2 regions of the Dyadobacter pollutisoli genome follow, and region 1 is predicted to be linked to the other one. Evidence: riboswitches for the same ligand, from Rfam matches in the RefSeq annotation. Region 1 holds a riboswitch; the other holds the start of a gene.

What was found. A riboswitch is a leader RNA that binds a small molecule or an ion and turns the genes downstream of it on or off. The one in region 1 is predicted to bind cobalamin.
Positions count from the first base shown of each region.
Region 2: another riboswitch for cobalamin. It lies ahead of ON006_RS15145 (TonB-dependent receptor plug domain-containing protein); the one in region 1 lies ahead of metE (5-methyltetrahydropteroyltriglutamate--homocysteine S-methyltransferase).

Region 1 is NZ_CP112998.1:7,525,270-7,533,331, forward strand. It holds gene fumC (class II fumarate hydratase) at 1-897, opposite strand, end outside; gene ON006_RS31360 (6-phosphogluconolactonase) at 1,054-1,788, shown strand; cobalamin riboswitch at 1,961-2,189, shown strand; gene metE (5-methyltetrahydropteroyltriglutamate--homocysteine S-methyltransferase) at 2,393-4,714, shown strand; gene ON006_RS31370 (acyltransferase family protein) at 5,019-6,161, shown strand; gene ON006_RS31375 (acyl-CoA thioesterase) at 6,228-6,614, shown strand; gene ON006_RS31380 (hypothetical protein) at 6,787-7,104, shown strand; gene ON006_RS31385 (carbamoyltransferase family protein) at 7,342-8,062, shown strand, end outside.
Region 2 is NZ_CP112998.1:3,709,233-3,717,294, forward strand. It holds gene ON006_RS15130 (hypothetical protein) at 370-879, shown strand; gene ON006_RS15135 (hypothetical protein) at 876-1,274, shown strand; gene ON006_RS15140 (MbcA/ParS/Xre antitoxin family protein) at 1,500-1,709, opposite strand; cobalamin riboswitch at 1,801-1,986, shown strand; gene ON006_RS15145 (TonB-dependent receptor plug domain-containing protein) at 2,095-4,299, shown strand; gene ON006_RS15150 (hypothetical protein) at 4,328-4,513, opposite strand; gene ON006_RS15155 (hypothetical protein) at 4,523-5,011, opposite strand; gene ON006_RS15160 (hypothetical protein) at 5,152-7,455, shown strand; gene ON006_RS15165 (RNA polymerase sigma factor) at 7,441-8,062, opposite strand, start outside.

The DNA of each region.
Region 1 (8,062 bases):
CATACGGATGTCGTTACCGATTTTCATTAGACTTACAGCCACTGTTTTCAATGCGCCGTGCGCTTCTACAATGGCGTCGTGTGCAGCCAATGCTTCAAATTTATTTTCAGCAGTAATGAAAGGAAGACCTGTCAATGCAGCGATATGTTGTGCCACATTTTCTGAATAACCTTCTGGCGTGTTAATACCTGTTCCAACGGCAGTTCCCCCCAAAGCAAGTTCAGAAAGGTGAGCAAGTGTGTTGTAAATAGCACGCAAACCGTGGTCGAGCTGGGAGGCATATCCCGAAAACTCCTGGCCCAATGTCAATGGGGTCGCATCCATGAAGTGCGTACGGCCGATTTTAACAACATTTCTGAAAGCCTCAGATTTAGCTTTCAATGTATCACGCAGTTTAATGATACCCGGAATGGTTACATCCACCAGGATTTTATATGCCGCAATGTGCATAGCAGTCGGGTAAGTATCATTGGACGACTGCGACTTGTTTACGTCATCATTGGGATGAAGAAATTTGGTCTTGTCTGCCAGGTCACCGCCTTGCAAAACGTGTCCGCGGTAGGCGATTACCTCATTACAGTTCATATTAGACTGTGTTCCGGAGCCCGTTTGCCACACTACCAGCGGAAACTGATCATCGAGCTGCTCAGTAAGGATCTCGTCACAAACCTGACCGATCAGGATGCTTTTTTCTTCTGGTAAAATACCCGCTTCAAAGTTGGTAATGGCAGCGGCTTTTTTTAAGTATGCAAAGGCTTTGATAATTTCCTTTGGCATTTTATTAATATCCTGAGCAATAGGGAAGTTCTGGATAGAGCGTTGCGTTTGAGCGCCCCAGTATACATGGGCAGGTACCTGCACTTCGCCCATGGTGTCTTTTTCTACACGATATTCCATTTTAAGGTATAAGGATAATGTAAATGAACAATGCTTATTTTGGTGGTAAAGTTAGGGTTGGGCTTGCAGTTTTTGGTGTTTTTTAAAGAGAAATGTTTACCCACCTGGAAAGAATGTTTAGATTGTCGCCTTTACAGTTTAAGATTACTTCAAAACATGACTCCCAAAATCAGTATTTACCCGGACTACCAATCGATGAGCCTGGCTGCGGCAGATCGCGTACTGACCTTACTGGCCAATAAACCCAATGCCGTCATTTGCCTGCCTTCGGGAAGTACACCGCTTGGCATGTTCCACACACTGGCGGCCGCGAATCAGAAGGGAATGGCCGATTTTTCCAAATGTATTTTTATTGGCTTGGACGAATGGATCGGAATGGGAGCCGATGACAACGGAAGCTGCCGGGACCTGCTCGACAAGGATTTTTTGAAACCCATTGGATTAAGGGACAATCAGATCGTTTTTTTCGATGGGAAAGCTATTGATCCGCAGGCCGAATGCGACCGTGTCAACAAGGTGGTGGCGAGTCTGGGCGGTTTGGACCTCATTGTTTTGGGAGTTGGAATGAATGGACACCTTGCCCTCAATGAGCCAGGAACCCCGTGGGACACTTACGCCCACATTTCAGAACTGGAAACCGTGACCAAGGAAGTTGGGCAAAAATATTTTGAAAAACCCACCATCCTGACCAGAGGAATAACGGTCGGTATCAAACACATTCTTGAATCCAAAACCGCTATTCTGCTGGCCTCAGGCAGCTCGAAGGCAGAAGTGATCAAGCGTGCGCTGGCGTTCCCGGTAACCGCTGACTTTCCTGCCACCGCATTACAGAATCATCTCAATGCAGAATTGATACTCGACGAAGAAGCTGCTTCATTGATTCAAAAGTGAAGATAATGGTAGAAATCGGGTTGAAAAAATCACTTTTTGAACTGCACATTTTTGGGTAAAAAAGATAATTTATCGCAGAGCATTATTAATTTCTTACGGCTTCACTTAAATCGGTTACATGTTGAAAAGCCGATAAATTTTCACTTTAAATTTGAAACGTTCTTTGTGAACGCCCGTCAATCGGGGTAATGGTTTTTGCTTTGGACCCCTCATCCAAAACTAGCAAAACAAAAAGGAACCGTGTGCAAATCACGGGCAGTCGTGCTACTGTAAGTATCAGTCCAATCATTAAAATGGACAAATTTTGACCCTGGTGTCCCATTGTTGTAAACCACAGGTACAGCGAGAAGGGCGGTCAGAATGATGCAAGCCAGGAGACTTGCCATTACTCTCAATGACTATTCTCTCACGAAAGGGGAGTAGCCACGCATTGATTTACCACATATTGTTTCAGCGTGAGCAGCATTGTCTGGTTCCTTTCGGTATCTGTCAATGTATGTAAATCCTGCTATGGTATGAAGTACTGATCAGTATCCAGTCAATTTACATCAGGATGGGAGGGTGTTTTCACAGGGTTTTTATTAACTCTTTAAACACAAATGCAATGTTATCACACAACCTGGGTTATCCGCGTGTGGGAAGCCACCGCGAACTCAAAAAAGCCAGTGAGCAGTTCTGGGCCGGCAAAATCAGCCGGGAGGCACTTCAAAAAGTAGCGCAGCAGATCCGCCGTGAGAACTGGCAAACTCAAAAAGAGGCAGGCATTGATCTGATCCCTTCAAACGATTTCTCGCTGTATGACCACGTTCTCGACACTTCGTTAATGGTTGGCGCCATTCCAGAGCGATATCATCAGTTGATCGACGGAAAATCCAACCGTGAGCTGGACCTGTACTTTGCAATGGCCAGAGGAATTCAACGCGACGGGCTGGACATTAAGGCAATGGAAATGACCAAATGGTTTGACACCAACTACCACTACCTCGTTCCAGAATTTGTCAAAAACCAGAAATTTCGCCGGTATTCGGATAAAGTTTTGCTGGAATTTGAAGATGCCTTGCACCAAGGCATTGTGACCAAGCCAGTGTTCGTGGGGCCTGTTACCTACCTTCTTTTGGGAAAAGAAAAAGAGGGAGGGTTTGATAGAATTGATCTGCTGGATAATCTGCTACCTATATATATTTCAGTATTAAAAGAGCTTTCAGCCCGCGGAGCAGAATGGGTACAGCTGGACGAGCCAGGCCTTGTACTGGACCTTACGGAAAAGGAAAAACTAGCGTTTCAAAGCGCATACTCACAGATCAGGGAAGCATTACCGAAGCTGAAAGTGCTGGTAGCCACGTTTTTCGATGCCTTGGAAGAAAACTTGCCGATCGCAACCGGCTTACCTATTGACGCGCTGCACATTGATTTGACAAGAGGGGCTGAGAGTTTCAAGTCTCTTTTAGAAGATGCGGCATTCGTTTCTTCGTCTAAAATACTTTCATTAGGCGTCGTCGACGGGCGGAATATTTGGAAAAATGACTATCAAAAGTCGCTGGATTTTGTCTCAGAAGCAGTTAAAGTTTTGGGTGAAAATCGGGTATTTGTTGCACCATCATCTTCCTTGCTGCACAGTCCGTATGATCTGGATCTTGAAAAAAATGAAGAGGTACTGACGCCAGACGTTAAAAACTGGATGGCTTTTGCCAAACAGAAATTGAAGGAAGTGACCACCATTGCAAAGCTGGCTGGCACAGACTGGGCGTCGGATGAGGATTTTATAGCAAACCAGAAAGCTGTTGGAAGCCGGAAAAACTCTCTGCTGATCCATAAGCCAGTGGTTAAAAAGCGTGCTGCGGCCATTAAAGAGGAGGATTTCGAGCGTTTAAATCAGTTCTCTGTGCGACAAGCCATTCAACTGGAAAAATTGAAACTGCCTCTCTTTCCTTCGACTACCATTGGTTCTTTTCCGCAAACGGATGAAGTCAGGCAGCTGAGGGCCAACCTGAAAAAAGGGACGCTGACATTGGAAGTCTACGAAAACCGCATTAAGGAAGAAATTATCAGCTCGCTCCGTTGGCAGGAAGAATTGGGTATAGATGTGCTGGTGCATGGCGAGTTTGAGCGGAATGATATGGTGGAGTATTTTGGCGAAAGCTTGTCGGGTTTTGTTTTTACGCAAAATGGGTGGGTACAAAGCTATGGCAGTCGTTGTGTGAAGCCACCCATTATTTATGGTGACGTGGAGCGGCCTGCTCCTATGACTGTGAAATGGTCTTCATTTGCACAGGCTAATTCTGAAAAACTGGTTAAAGGAATGTTGACCGGACCGGTCACTATTCTGCAATGGTCGTTTGTCCGCGACGATCAGCCGAGAAAGGACACCGCTTTTCAGATCGGGCTTGCGATCCGCGACGAGGTGGTTGATCTGGAAAAGGCTGGTATCAAAATAATACAAATCGACGAACCAGCCATTCGCGAGGGGTTACCATTAAGAAAACACGCCTGGAAAACGTATCTGACCTGGGCGGTGGATGCTTTCCGCCTCAGCGCAGCCGGGGTGGCCGATCAGACCCAGATCCATACGCATATGTGCTATGCAGAGTTTAATGACATCATCGATTCCATCGCGGCAATGGATGCTGACGTGATTACGATAGAAACCTCCCGGTCGCAAATGGAGCTGCTGAATGCATTTGCAGAGTTCAACTATCCGAACGAAATCGGGCCGGGCGTCTACGACATTCATTCACCACGAATACCAACGGTCGACGAAATGATTTACCTCCTTGAAAAGGCATTGAAGGTGATTCCAGCGAGAAACTTATGGGTAAATCCGGACTGCGGATTAAAGACCAGAAAGTGGCCCGAGACAGAAGCAGCTTTGCGAAACATGATTTCCGCGGCTAGCTTGCTGCGCGAATCGGTTACTGTTGAGGGCTAGGTAGGCATAATGGTCAGGGGATTGTCATTTATGGTCATCACTATCAATGACTAATAGTGACAATGAATGACAACCAATGACCATTAGTGACAATAAATAACTATCAGTGATAACCTGGAATGGTACTACATCTTGGCAGAAAGAGAGTCGATTGACATTGAGTTTCTCTCAGCGTTTTTAGTAATCGACGTCCTTTAAATCGCTTTGATAACTCATAGTTACCGGATGCTAATCGCTTAGGGATACTGTACGGTAACACAATTATTATTAGTCCGAACTTTTGTGGACTAATGATAATTGTTGTATGTCAAATAATGCTCAATTCCGAGACGTATATTTTCCCCAGCTGGATGGTTTGCGTGCGATCGCTGTGGGTTTGGTTATAGTGTTTCATTGGCTACCTGACCGGCAGGGTGTTAACATGATTGCAAACGGCCCGTTAGGTGTCACATTGTTTTTTGTCCTGAGTGGCTTTTTAATCACGAGGATTTTACTGGAGAATAAAGTCGATATTGAGGAGGAAGGCATATTTTCTCTGTACAGAGCATTTATGACAAGGAGAATTTTAAGGATTTTCCCAATTTATTATCTCGTGCTAATTTGTATTTGGTTTTTGCAGTATAACACATTCATTGATCCTATTGAAACTCAATTATATACACATCCCGCATACTATTTGTTCTACGGATCTAACTTTCTCATCGATAAATTCAGTAATTGGGCGGACGTGCTATCCATTTACTGGACATTGGCGGTAGAAGAGCAATTTTACATTTTTTGGCCTCTGATCATTTGGAAAGTACCAAATAGGTTCTTGAAGACGGTTGTTATTGGTGTGATATTTCTGGCTTTACTAACCCGCGGTGTGCTATTCTTTTTGGAGAATAACGCCGGGGTGTTAGTGCCCACTTGTCTGGATTCTTTTGGCATGGGAGCTCTCTGGGCAATTATACTTGCGGAAGACAAGGCTGCTGAGAAATTTGTAAGAAATATTCGTTGGTGGGCAGTCTATGGGGCCCTGGTATTCTTCATTTTATGTACCGCTGATCAGAGATCGCTCTTTGAAGCGCTTTTTTTTAGAACCGGGGCATCAATTTTTTGTTTGTACCTTGTGGCCAAAGCTAGCTACGGGACTGGATTTAAATCCTATTTTGGCAGGTTTATTGAAAATCGTTTCATAAGGTATGTCGGTAAAATCAGTTATGGCATATACATGTACCATATGTTGATACCATATCTGATTGTTCCGCTCATGATTAAGCTTTTTCGCCGTTTATTTCATGTTGAAGTTAGATTGACCGAGCAGTCGAACATAATCCTGAGCCTCTTCTTGCTTGTTGGAGTTGCGGCCCTCTCCTGGTATTTTGTTGAAAAACCGTTTATCCGCCTCAAGAAAAGGTTTCAGGTCAGCCGTGTGAAGCCAGGCTATGTAGAGATGACAAGTTAGTAAGCCTCGCTATTAAGAACCATTTTTGACAATACAGATAAAATATCATTTTTATAAATCAACGTTTTGACATTAGAAGAAAAGATACTCGCCTCGGAAACACGTGTTTTCAAAACCGTTTTTCCAAACAACACCAATCACTACGATACACTTTTCGGCGGAACTGCGTTGTCGATGATGGATGAGATTGCATTTATTACCGCTACGCGTTTTTCGCGGCTCCGTTGCGTAACCGTATCTTCCGACCGCATTGATTTTACGCGTCCCATTCCTGCTGGGACGATTATAGAGTTGGTAGGCAGGGTAGAGACCGTGGGGAACACGAGCATGAAGGTGCGTGTCGATATCTTTGTGGAAAAGATGTACGAGGAAGGTAGAGAAAAGGCCGTAACCGGCATATTTACTTTTGTAGCGCTCGACGAAGAGCACAAACCAGTTAAAATAGTGATATGAGGTAGATAGATACGGTGAGCGATAAGATTATTCACAAAGTTTACATCAGCCAGGACAAGGTCGGCCCCGCGCTTGCAGGTTTTGGCGCCGACATTAAGACCGCCGGAACCTACCAAAAAGCATCCAGAAAATTATCACAACCGCTCGTTCCAGAAAGGATAAACTGGTGCTAATGAGCTATGCAACTTATTTTCCCGACAATGTAAAACTTACAGGTGAAGAAAGTGACATGAAACATTTTGCAGGCTGCAATTACGCCTCGCCAGTCACTATTTGGGGAAAACCGGAAGGCGTTAGAAAAGGCGTGCAGGTACATAATCGTATCCTGAAAAAATTGGTCGCCGCAAATCGGGTTTTGTTTCTGGATATGAAGAACCGCATGCCCAAAGATTCTACTTTATTTTGCGACGTATGCCATGTGAGTGAACCGGGAGCGCAGCATTTTGCTCATGAAATTGTACAATTTATTATCCGGCAAAAAGCGTTGTAATAATTTAATGTTAACCATAAATGGATTCATTATCAGTTGTTTATGGTGCTGATGTGTGCTGGTACCAGTGGCGGTAGTAAGCGTGGGAGTTACATATATTGCTGATTATTAGACAATTGGTTCATTCGCTATGATAAAACCAAGGCCTTGCCCGGTTGTAGGGTTAAGCAAAATGCTTAACTTGCACGCCTTTTGGACCCCATAGGCAGTAACTATACATATAATTAAATATTTTTAATGAAAATTTTAGGTATCTCGGCTTTCTATCACGATTCGGCAGCGGCTCTGATTGATAATGGTGAAATAGTAGCAGCAGCACAAGAAGAGCGTTTTACCCGTAAAAAGCACGATCCAGGGTTCCCCTCCCATGCTGTCGCATTTTGCCTTGAATACGGTGGATTGTCGCTTAATGAACTTGATGCCATTGTTTTCTATGACAAACCGCTTTTAAAGTTTGAAAGACTCCTTGAAACTTATTATGCCTTTGCACCAAAGGGTGTCCGGTCTTTTTTGACCGCAATGCCTGTCTGGATAAAGGAAAAGATGTTTTTAAAGCGTCTTATCAATGAAGAGCTGGTCAAACTCGGCTACGATAAAAAGAAAAAAGTTAAACTGCTCTTCCCGGAACATCATTTGTCGCACGCTGCGAGCGCCTTCTATCCTTCACCTTTCGAGAAATCAGCAATTCTGACAATTGATGGGGTAGGAGAATGGGCAACCGCATCGATTTGTCTTGGAGAAGGCAAAGATATCAGTATTCTTAAAGAGCTCAGATTTCCGCATTCGCTAGGTCTGCTATATTCTGCATTTACATATTTCCTTGGTTTCAGGGTTAATTCCGGCGAATACAAACTGATGGGACTCGCGCCTTACGGAAACCCCGATTCTCCTGATATTAAGAAGTATGAGGAAATCATTCTGAAAGAATTGGTCGACCTCAAAGAAGACGGGTCAGTGT
Region 2 (8,062 bases), 3.8 Mb from region 1:
CTTCGAGGTTGGTTACCTGAACCAGATCGTAGTATCTGGGAAACAACGGATTTAGAATGAAATTATATTCCTGAGGCATGACAGCACTTCTTGCCTTGATTCCAATGTGGGCGGGTTGTCTGAAAATTCGGTCTCCTGTGGTTTTGAAAAAACGCGTTGGGTCATTTTCTCAGGGAAATGAAAAATAAACTTCAATCATCCTACAAATTTATCTTTGCGATAGCGTTAGTTTTACAGGTATAAATTGTTTAAAAATAAAATATTTTATCACTTAAACTTGGATTTGTCTTAAAAATAACATCAGTTAATACCAGACGTATTCCCATTACCCTCTCCATAATATCCCCAACTTACTACCGCGTCTGAAATATGAAAAACGAACCCATACCTGCATCAAAAGCAGAAACAACTGACAAAAAATTAACATCTATTTTATATCTCCTTCAAACTCAACTTGAAGAGATGAAGGATGAGGCTGATAGAAGCTACGAGCTTCACAAAATCGGCGAAAAAACCGACTTGGTTAAGTACATCGAACAAAGACTGGATGATCCGTTTGGTGGCTTAGTTAAGATGTCCAATAATCTAGACTCTCAACTTAAGGATTTACTAAATGTGTTTGTCAAGCATTTCTTGAGGAGTAATCGCGAGCTGATAAGCTCTGCTTATCTGGACAAAACTCAACGAGAAGATCTTAACTATTCAATTATTCTAAACGAAGACTCTCTCGAATCTAGAATTGCGATCCTAAATTTCTATGAAATTTACGATCAGATAGAGCCTACTTTAAAGTTTCCGGTTCATTTCCAATTTGTTCCCGATCAATTAGCGGATCGTATTTCCTATAAAGAAAAATTAGATCTAAGCGATAAAGAATGACGGAACATTTAGAGCAGGCCACACACAATGAGAATTTTTGTGCTAATATTGAGAAAGAATTTTCTGAACAATTTTTTGATTGGAAGGTAACGGTACTTTTTTATGTGGCATTACACCTTCTAAAAGCTAGATCATCACAACTTAGTAGAGATATTGGAGAAACCCATTTCGATATAAATAAGAATGCAAATCCGAATCGAGATAATGTATTAAGGCTATCTAAGGGAGCCTGGGAGTTATATCATCTCCTATACAGAACCTCCCAAACTGCTAGATATGAGGGTATTACAGATTTTGATACATTTCAAGCTTTAAAAAAAGCAGACTATATAATTTGCCAAGAAGCACTAAGAAAATTTAAATTATATTTGAACGGTGTAGGGCTAAAATGTTGAACCCTGCCTATCTAATGATTAATTAAACTTCACCTGTAGATAGGCAAGCATTACCTTCTCGAACTCCTCTCTCTCCAATTTAATTCCTTAGGAGTACCCTCAGAGAACTTATACAGCCCGTACGTCAATATTTCAATGGTCAATACGAACAGATCAGGAGGTAGTTTCGGATCATCGACGTGAACGATTAGTCCATCACCGTGAGAAACCTGCTCTTGCCACAAGTTAAGAATAAACCCCTTCTTCAATTCGCCCGAGGATCTGATTGATCAGTTTAAGTTCGGTTGGCGTATTCATCAGATCAAATGGTTTTTGATTATTAAGTGCCTTGTTTCCCTTTTGCAGCCAGCGATTAAGTGCATTGACATTTCCGAAAACAGATAGTCCTTTCGCGATCGTATTGGCAATTTCGATGGATAATGAAGATGTTGACATTTGACTCAAAAATACTGATAAATTATCCACTAATGGAGTCCTGATTTTTGTTCACCAAAAGAATTTGCTTTCCCTCTCTCACAAAATAAACTAGCTTTGCGCTTTCGTTGGTTTGCTCCATTTGGGGCGATTAAAAGGGAATCCGGTGAGAATCCGGGACAGTACCCGCTGCTGTAAGTTCATTTTAAAAGTTTTGGCATCCATGTCACTGGGATTTAACCCGGGAAGGCGCCAAAATTGAACAAGTCAGAAGACCTGCCAGTTGAAAATCTCCGGTTTTGCTTTCGGGAAGAAAGGCAAGAGGAATCTGGCAGGCTGCATCGTGGTCATTGCCTTCCCCTGCATTCTCCCGTAAGTTTATTTTAAAATTTACGAGGACTTACAAATGCTCCATTACGTTACCAAAACACGTTTTCGCTGGCTTTCAAGCCGCAATGTCATTCTACTTTTCGCATTCTCATCAGCAACATTCATTGCTCATTCACAACAAATCACGACGGATACCACAACCGGCAATGTGTTGGACCCCGTAGTCATTACGGCGGCACGTACGGAAACCAGGAAGGCAACGATCGCTCAAAAGCTCGACTTGATCACCAGAGAGGATATTCAGATGACACCTGCTGCTGACCTTACGGATATTGTACGAAAACTGGCGGCTGTGGATGTGATCCAGTATCCTAACCTGTCTTCCGGAATCGGCATCAGGGGATTCCGTCCACAATTTTCGGGGCTTAATCAAAGAACGTTACTGCTTGTTGATGGCCGTCCTGCCGGTGCTACGAATTTGTCGCAGATCAATCTGAATGGTGTTGAACGCATTGAAGTTTTGAAGGGCCCGGCTTCTTCCCTCTACGGATCGCAGGCGATGGGCGGCGTGATCAATGTCATCACGAGAAAGTCAAAAGGTGATACGCGGGGAAATGGTTTTTTGGAATATGGCAGCTTTCAAACATTGCAAGCCGGACTGAATACAGGTGGTAACCTCACCAAGCGCCTCGACTACGACCTTTCATTTGCTTATTTTGACAGGTCAAAAGATTATAAGATCGGGAAAGACAACTGGCTGCGGGACCTGACCGGATCGACCACGGCCCAAAAGAACTATACCGCGCAACCGATTGAAAAAGTAGACGAAACCGTTGATGACGGCGTGAAAAGACCATTTACTCAGCTTCATTATTACTCCGGTGCTTTACGGCTTGGGTATCGGTTCAGCGAACATTGGCGTATGGACATTCGTGGTGAGAAATTTCAGGCCAAAGATGTTGAATCACCTGGTGAAATAGCTTCGGGTAGTACCGAGGCCAGTAAAAAAGACATTGACCGCGCTGCTCTGGAAGTTTCTCTCAGTGGCGAAATCGGCAATCATACTCCGACTTTCAAGGTTTTTGCCTCGGAAGAAAATACGGCTAATTATACGCTCAATGTCTCTGGAAAACCGGTTGTACCATTTCGCTCCGCGCGTGGGCACAATACATGGAGCGGCGTGCAGTTAAAAGATGTCTGGAAAATCGGTGCGCACTCGTTGATCTTGGGTTATGATTATCTCAATGCCAGCACCATGAGCAGGCGATGGACCAACGACACCACCGAGCGAGCGCCTACCCAACCCAAGTACGCGATTATTTCTTCTGCTTTCTACGGCCAGGCTTTGCTGAATTTCGGAAAACTAACGGTTCAGCCAGGTGTACGGCTTGATAACGTTACTTTTGATGTGCGCGAAACAGCTTTGCTACCTACTTACAAAGCGGGGAAAAAGACTAATCCATTTACCAGTCCTAGTTTGGGTATAACCTATGCGTTGACAACTTTCCTACGGATGAAAGCGACTGTGGGCAGGGCATTTGTGACCACTGATGCGTATAGCGTGGCGGGTTACAACGAAATCCGCGACGCCAAGGGACGTATTGCAGTCACGGCTGGCAATCCTGATTTGAAGAACGAAAGCAGCCTGAGCTGGGACTTGGGATTGGAATTTAACAACCCTAAAACCGGTTTTTCCGCGGGGGTTACCTACTTCTCAACACAGGTCCACAACCGCATCGCAAAGATTATCAGAACAGTTAATGAACCTCTGCCTAATAAAGATGTGATCGTGTCCCGCGCGACGTTTGTCAATGCCGCCGAGGCGAACATTTCCGGCATTGAAACCGCATTAGCTTACGATTTCGGAGCTGCTAGTGATGGTAGTTATTCATTGAAATTCTTCTGGAATGGCACTTCCTTACTCAAAGCGAAGGAGGTGATTGTGGGGACTGATGCATCGGAAACGACCCGCCGGATCCAAAACGTGGCACGGAATACCCTTAACTACGGCATTGAGTACGACAATGTAAAGTGGCTGCGCGTACGACTATCCGGCCGGACCGTCGGCAACCGCACCGACATTGATTATACCGACCCTATCAACCCTGAAATTGAATACCCCAACTATATGGTATTTGACTTAACTGCGGCATTCAAAATAAGTAATCAGCATTCGATTTCGCTGAAAATAAACAATGTGACCGATGAAAATTATTACGAAAAAAGAGGATATAATTTGCCGGGGCGGGCGATTGCTGTGAGGTATGAAGTGAGGTTTTAATAAAAAAGAAAAACCGAACAGGCTTCTTCTAGCTATTATTGGAAGGACTTTCCTTTTTAGAGAGTTCCTTCTTCCTCTTGGAAGCCCAGTCACTCATTAATTTAACATCCTCGGCAGAACGTACACCAGTCCAAACCATCATTGGCCCATCATAAGACTCGTCTTCCAAGTCATGATTGTTGTCCGCGTTTGTCTTTTTGATTAATGTGTCCATATACTAAAATTAAGCATTTTTAAAGTAGCATTCAACTAATTTCTCGGCACTAGCAGATTCGATTGCCATCCTTATTCCAAACATTGACTTGGCTCCCATTCGTTCGTAGTAAGGAATGAGCTTATTTTTCGCATCAAAATAAATGTATCCATCCATGCTATGATCGAGTGATATCTTACAGCATAAAGCGACGAGCGCCTTTCCCGCTCCATTGTACAATGGTTTGCCGCGTTTGTTAAAATGGCTTGTCTCCATATTAGCGCATTCCAAAATTCCTGGTGTCGGACGAAATCCCACCAAGCCCTGAATGACGTCAGGTTTATAATCGATGAACAATTTGTAAACTATGTAATCTTTACAAAGGCCGAGAAAGTCAAAATCAAACAGGTCTGCAGATTGTTTTAGTTCTTTCTCAGTTGCACGAGCCGCGATCGCATCGTATTTCTGACCGGAGGAATTGCAAGTTAAAGCTGATGTTAGTGTGTATACTTTATTCATGAAGCCGAAATTAAGAAGAAAAGGCAAATGAGCAAGGAACCGGCAGACTCCCATACATACCTCCCACAATTATTTTTCCTCCCCAAAAGCCATTATAATGACACCTTTTGTGATCTTTGCAGGGATTTAAAATCGCCATCATGGATTTTCTTAACTTTTCAGATTCGCCTCTACAGGTTCAGCTTTGCTTTGGTCGGGTGATCGAAAATCTGGAAAGATCTGCTATGGATCCCGACAATCCTCTTGCGGAATATGAGAAGGCTTTGTTGCTCGAAACAGCAAAAATCCCGCAGCTCAAACACGGCATTACCGATCCCCGCCAGGTCACTGATAACCTGGATTTAATCCACCGGTTGTTCGCTGATTTTTTCCCGAAAGCACTTACTTTGAACGAGATCAAAGCCATTAGTTTGCCCTATTCGGGGCTCATATTTAATCACACCGAGCGTTTTAAAAACATACTCAACGCAGCGGGAATTGATTTTGACATTAATATCAGGGACTTTGGCGACCATCAGTTTTACGTCAGCACCTGCTGCCTGGTCCTGATGCGATATTATCATGTGCCCCTGGATTTTAGCACACCGCTTTTCTACGACATTCCAACCGCAAACGGAGTTGTTAAACATTACCGGATCCTCTACAACGGAGATTTTGTTGACATCGTCCCTACTGAAAAATCCGTGGAGCTGACCAGTGAAGACATTGAGCTACTCAGAAATAACTATGAAGACCTTGCTTTGTGGAAGGCAAAATTTCCGCCCGGAAGCTGGATCGTGAGAGGATTTGCAATTATGTCATTGTACGATGCCACGGTAGAAAGCGCAGTTTCACTACTCAAAGAAAAGCTGCTGGGCATCAATACCGTGGATTTCAGAGAAAGCATTTATTCCGTTTTTCAATCCATTTACCAGATCCCTGATCTTGCGATCGGCTTTACCGTCTTTAACCAGGAAGAGGGAAAGTTCAGCCCTGATACATTCGGACAGCAACTGCCCAGCTTCATGCTGCACGACACAGTCAAAGTGGATGTGAGGCAGATACTATGCGAGCAATCATATGAAAATTTAATTGTAAAAAAGGTCTATTTCAGCATCTCGGACACTACGGAATTTTATGCCAAAAATTCCGAAAGCCCGCTGGCAGCTAAGTTTTTATCGCAGGGAATACACAGTTTTATCCTTGCTCCAATTGTCAAAAACAACTATTTATACGGCATACTGGAAGTAGTATCAGTCAGGCCGAAAGAACTGAACAGCATCAATGCCAATAAGTTAGCCGTCGTAATGCCATTCCTTACCGATACGATTGAAAGACTGGCAGCGGAATTGGAAAACCAGGTACAGGCCGTCATTCAGGAAAAATTCACATCGATCCACAGCAGCGTTTACTGGAAATTTAATGCGGAGGCTCAAAAACTGATACATTACCGGCAGCTTGGGGAAGCTTACGAGTTGAGGGAAGTCATATTTCCGGAAGTACATCCCTTGTACGGCCAGATCGACATTAAAGGCTCGTCGGAAGCCCGGAATGCAAGCGTCCAAAGTGACCTGACCAAACAGATTACGGCACTATTGTCCCTTCTGGAAACAATCGAAGAAAGAACGCGACACACCGGGATGTTCCAGACTGAAAGACGCAAACTGAGCAGCTACCTGACGGACCTTGCCATTTCCTTGAAGGCCAGTACGGAGCAATACATTAACAGCTACGTCGAAAACAGCATTCATTTGCGTTTCAATGAAGTAAAAGATCCGGAATGCGCCGCCTACATTGACTTGTATTTGAAAGAGACCAGCAAGGAAACCGGCGATTTTCATGCTTCGCGAAGGAGGTACGAAACCACCATTTCGGTGATTAATGATAAAATGGCGCGGATCATCGATCACAGACAGGAACAGGCGCAGACCAATTTTCCGCATTACTACGAAAGGTTTAAAACCGACGGTATTGAGCATAATCTGTACATTGGACCGTCCATTTCTCCCGGAAAAACTTTCAGTCTAACCCATCTTTCCGAACTGAGGTTATGGCAGCTTGCGACCTTATGCGAGATGGAAATTGCACACCAGAAGTTGAAAATGACACTTCCCTACCCGCTCGAAGTCACTACTTTGATCCTCGTATATCATGCCACGATCGACATTCATTTCCGCCTGGACGAAAAGCGTTTCGATGTCCACGGGAGCTATAATGCACGGTATGAAATTGTTAAGAAACGAATCGACAAGGCTTTCGTGCGCGGTACTGACGAACGCATTACGCAGCCTGGCAAAGTCGCCATCGTGTATTCCAGTTCAGCCATTGAAGACGAATATCTGGGTTACATTCAAACCCTTCAGAAACGAGGACTGTTGGGTAACATGGTCGAAAAACTGGAAGTGGAAGATTTACAGGGCGTATCTGGCTTGAAAGTGCTGCGTGCCAGCTTACACCACGGCTAGTCTCGCGATTTTTTTAGAAATGATCTGCTGATCAGCCCTGGACTTTGCGAGAGATAATGACGTACGAAAATGAGATTCCGCTTTGATATTATCCACGTCGGTGTACAATTCTCCGAGCAGCGAATGGTAAAGATGGTTGTCGGAAAGATCAAGCTTCTCTGCCTCCGTGATCGCGATCTGCTTGCCTCTGGCCTTTGAAAGCGCATAAGTCCGGTTCAGCGCAGCAATAGGTGAATACTCGATGAGCAGCAGTTCGTTGTAAAATTGCAGAATGTGCTGCCACTTTTCAGGAGTATCCGTTTTAATGGTATGCCAATATGCAATACCGGCTTCCAGGTGGTATTTGGAAAGTTTGCTGCCTACCGAAGCCTGGTTGAGAAAGTACTCGCCCGTTTTGATCAGTTCCTCGTCCCATAAGGCTTCATTCTGATCCTGGTACAGCACCGTTTCTCCGTCAGCATCCGTCCTGGCCTCGAATCGCGACGATTGAAAACACATTAAAGACAGCAGCGCATTCACGGCTGGCTGGTTTGTCTTTTTGTTTTCAAGAAGCAAATAAGTAAGCCGCATGGCTTCCAGACAGACATCTTTACGCAACGTAACATCG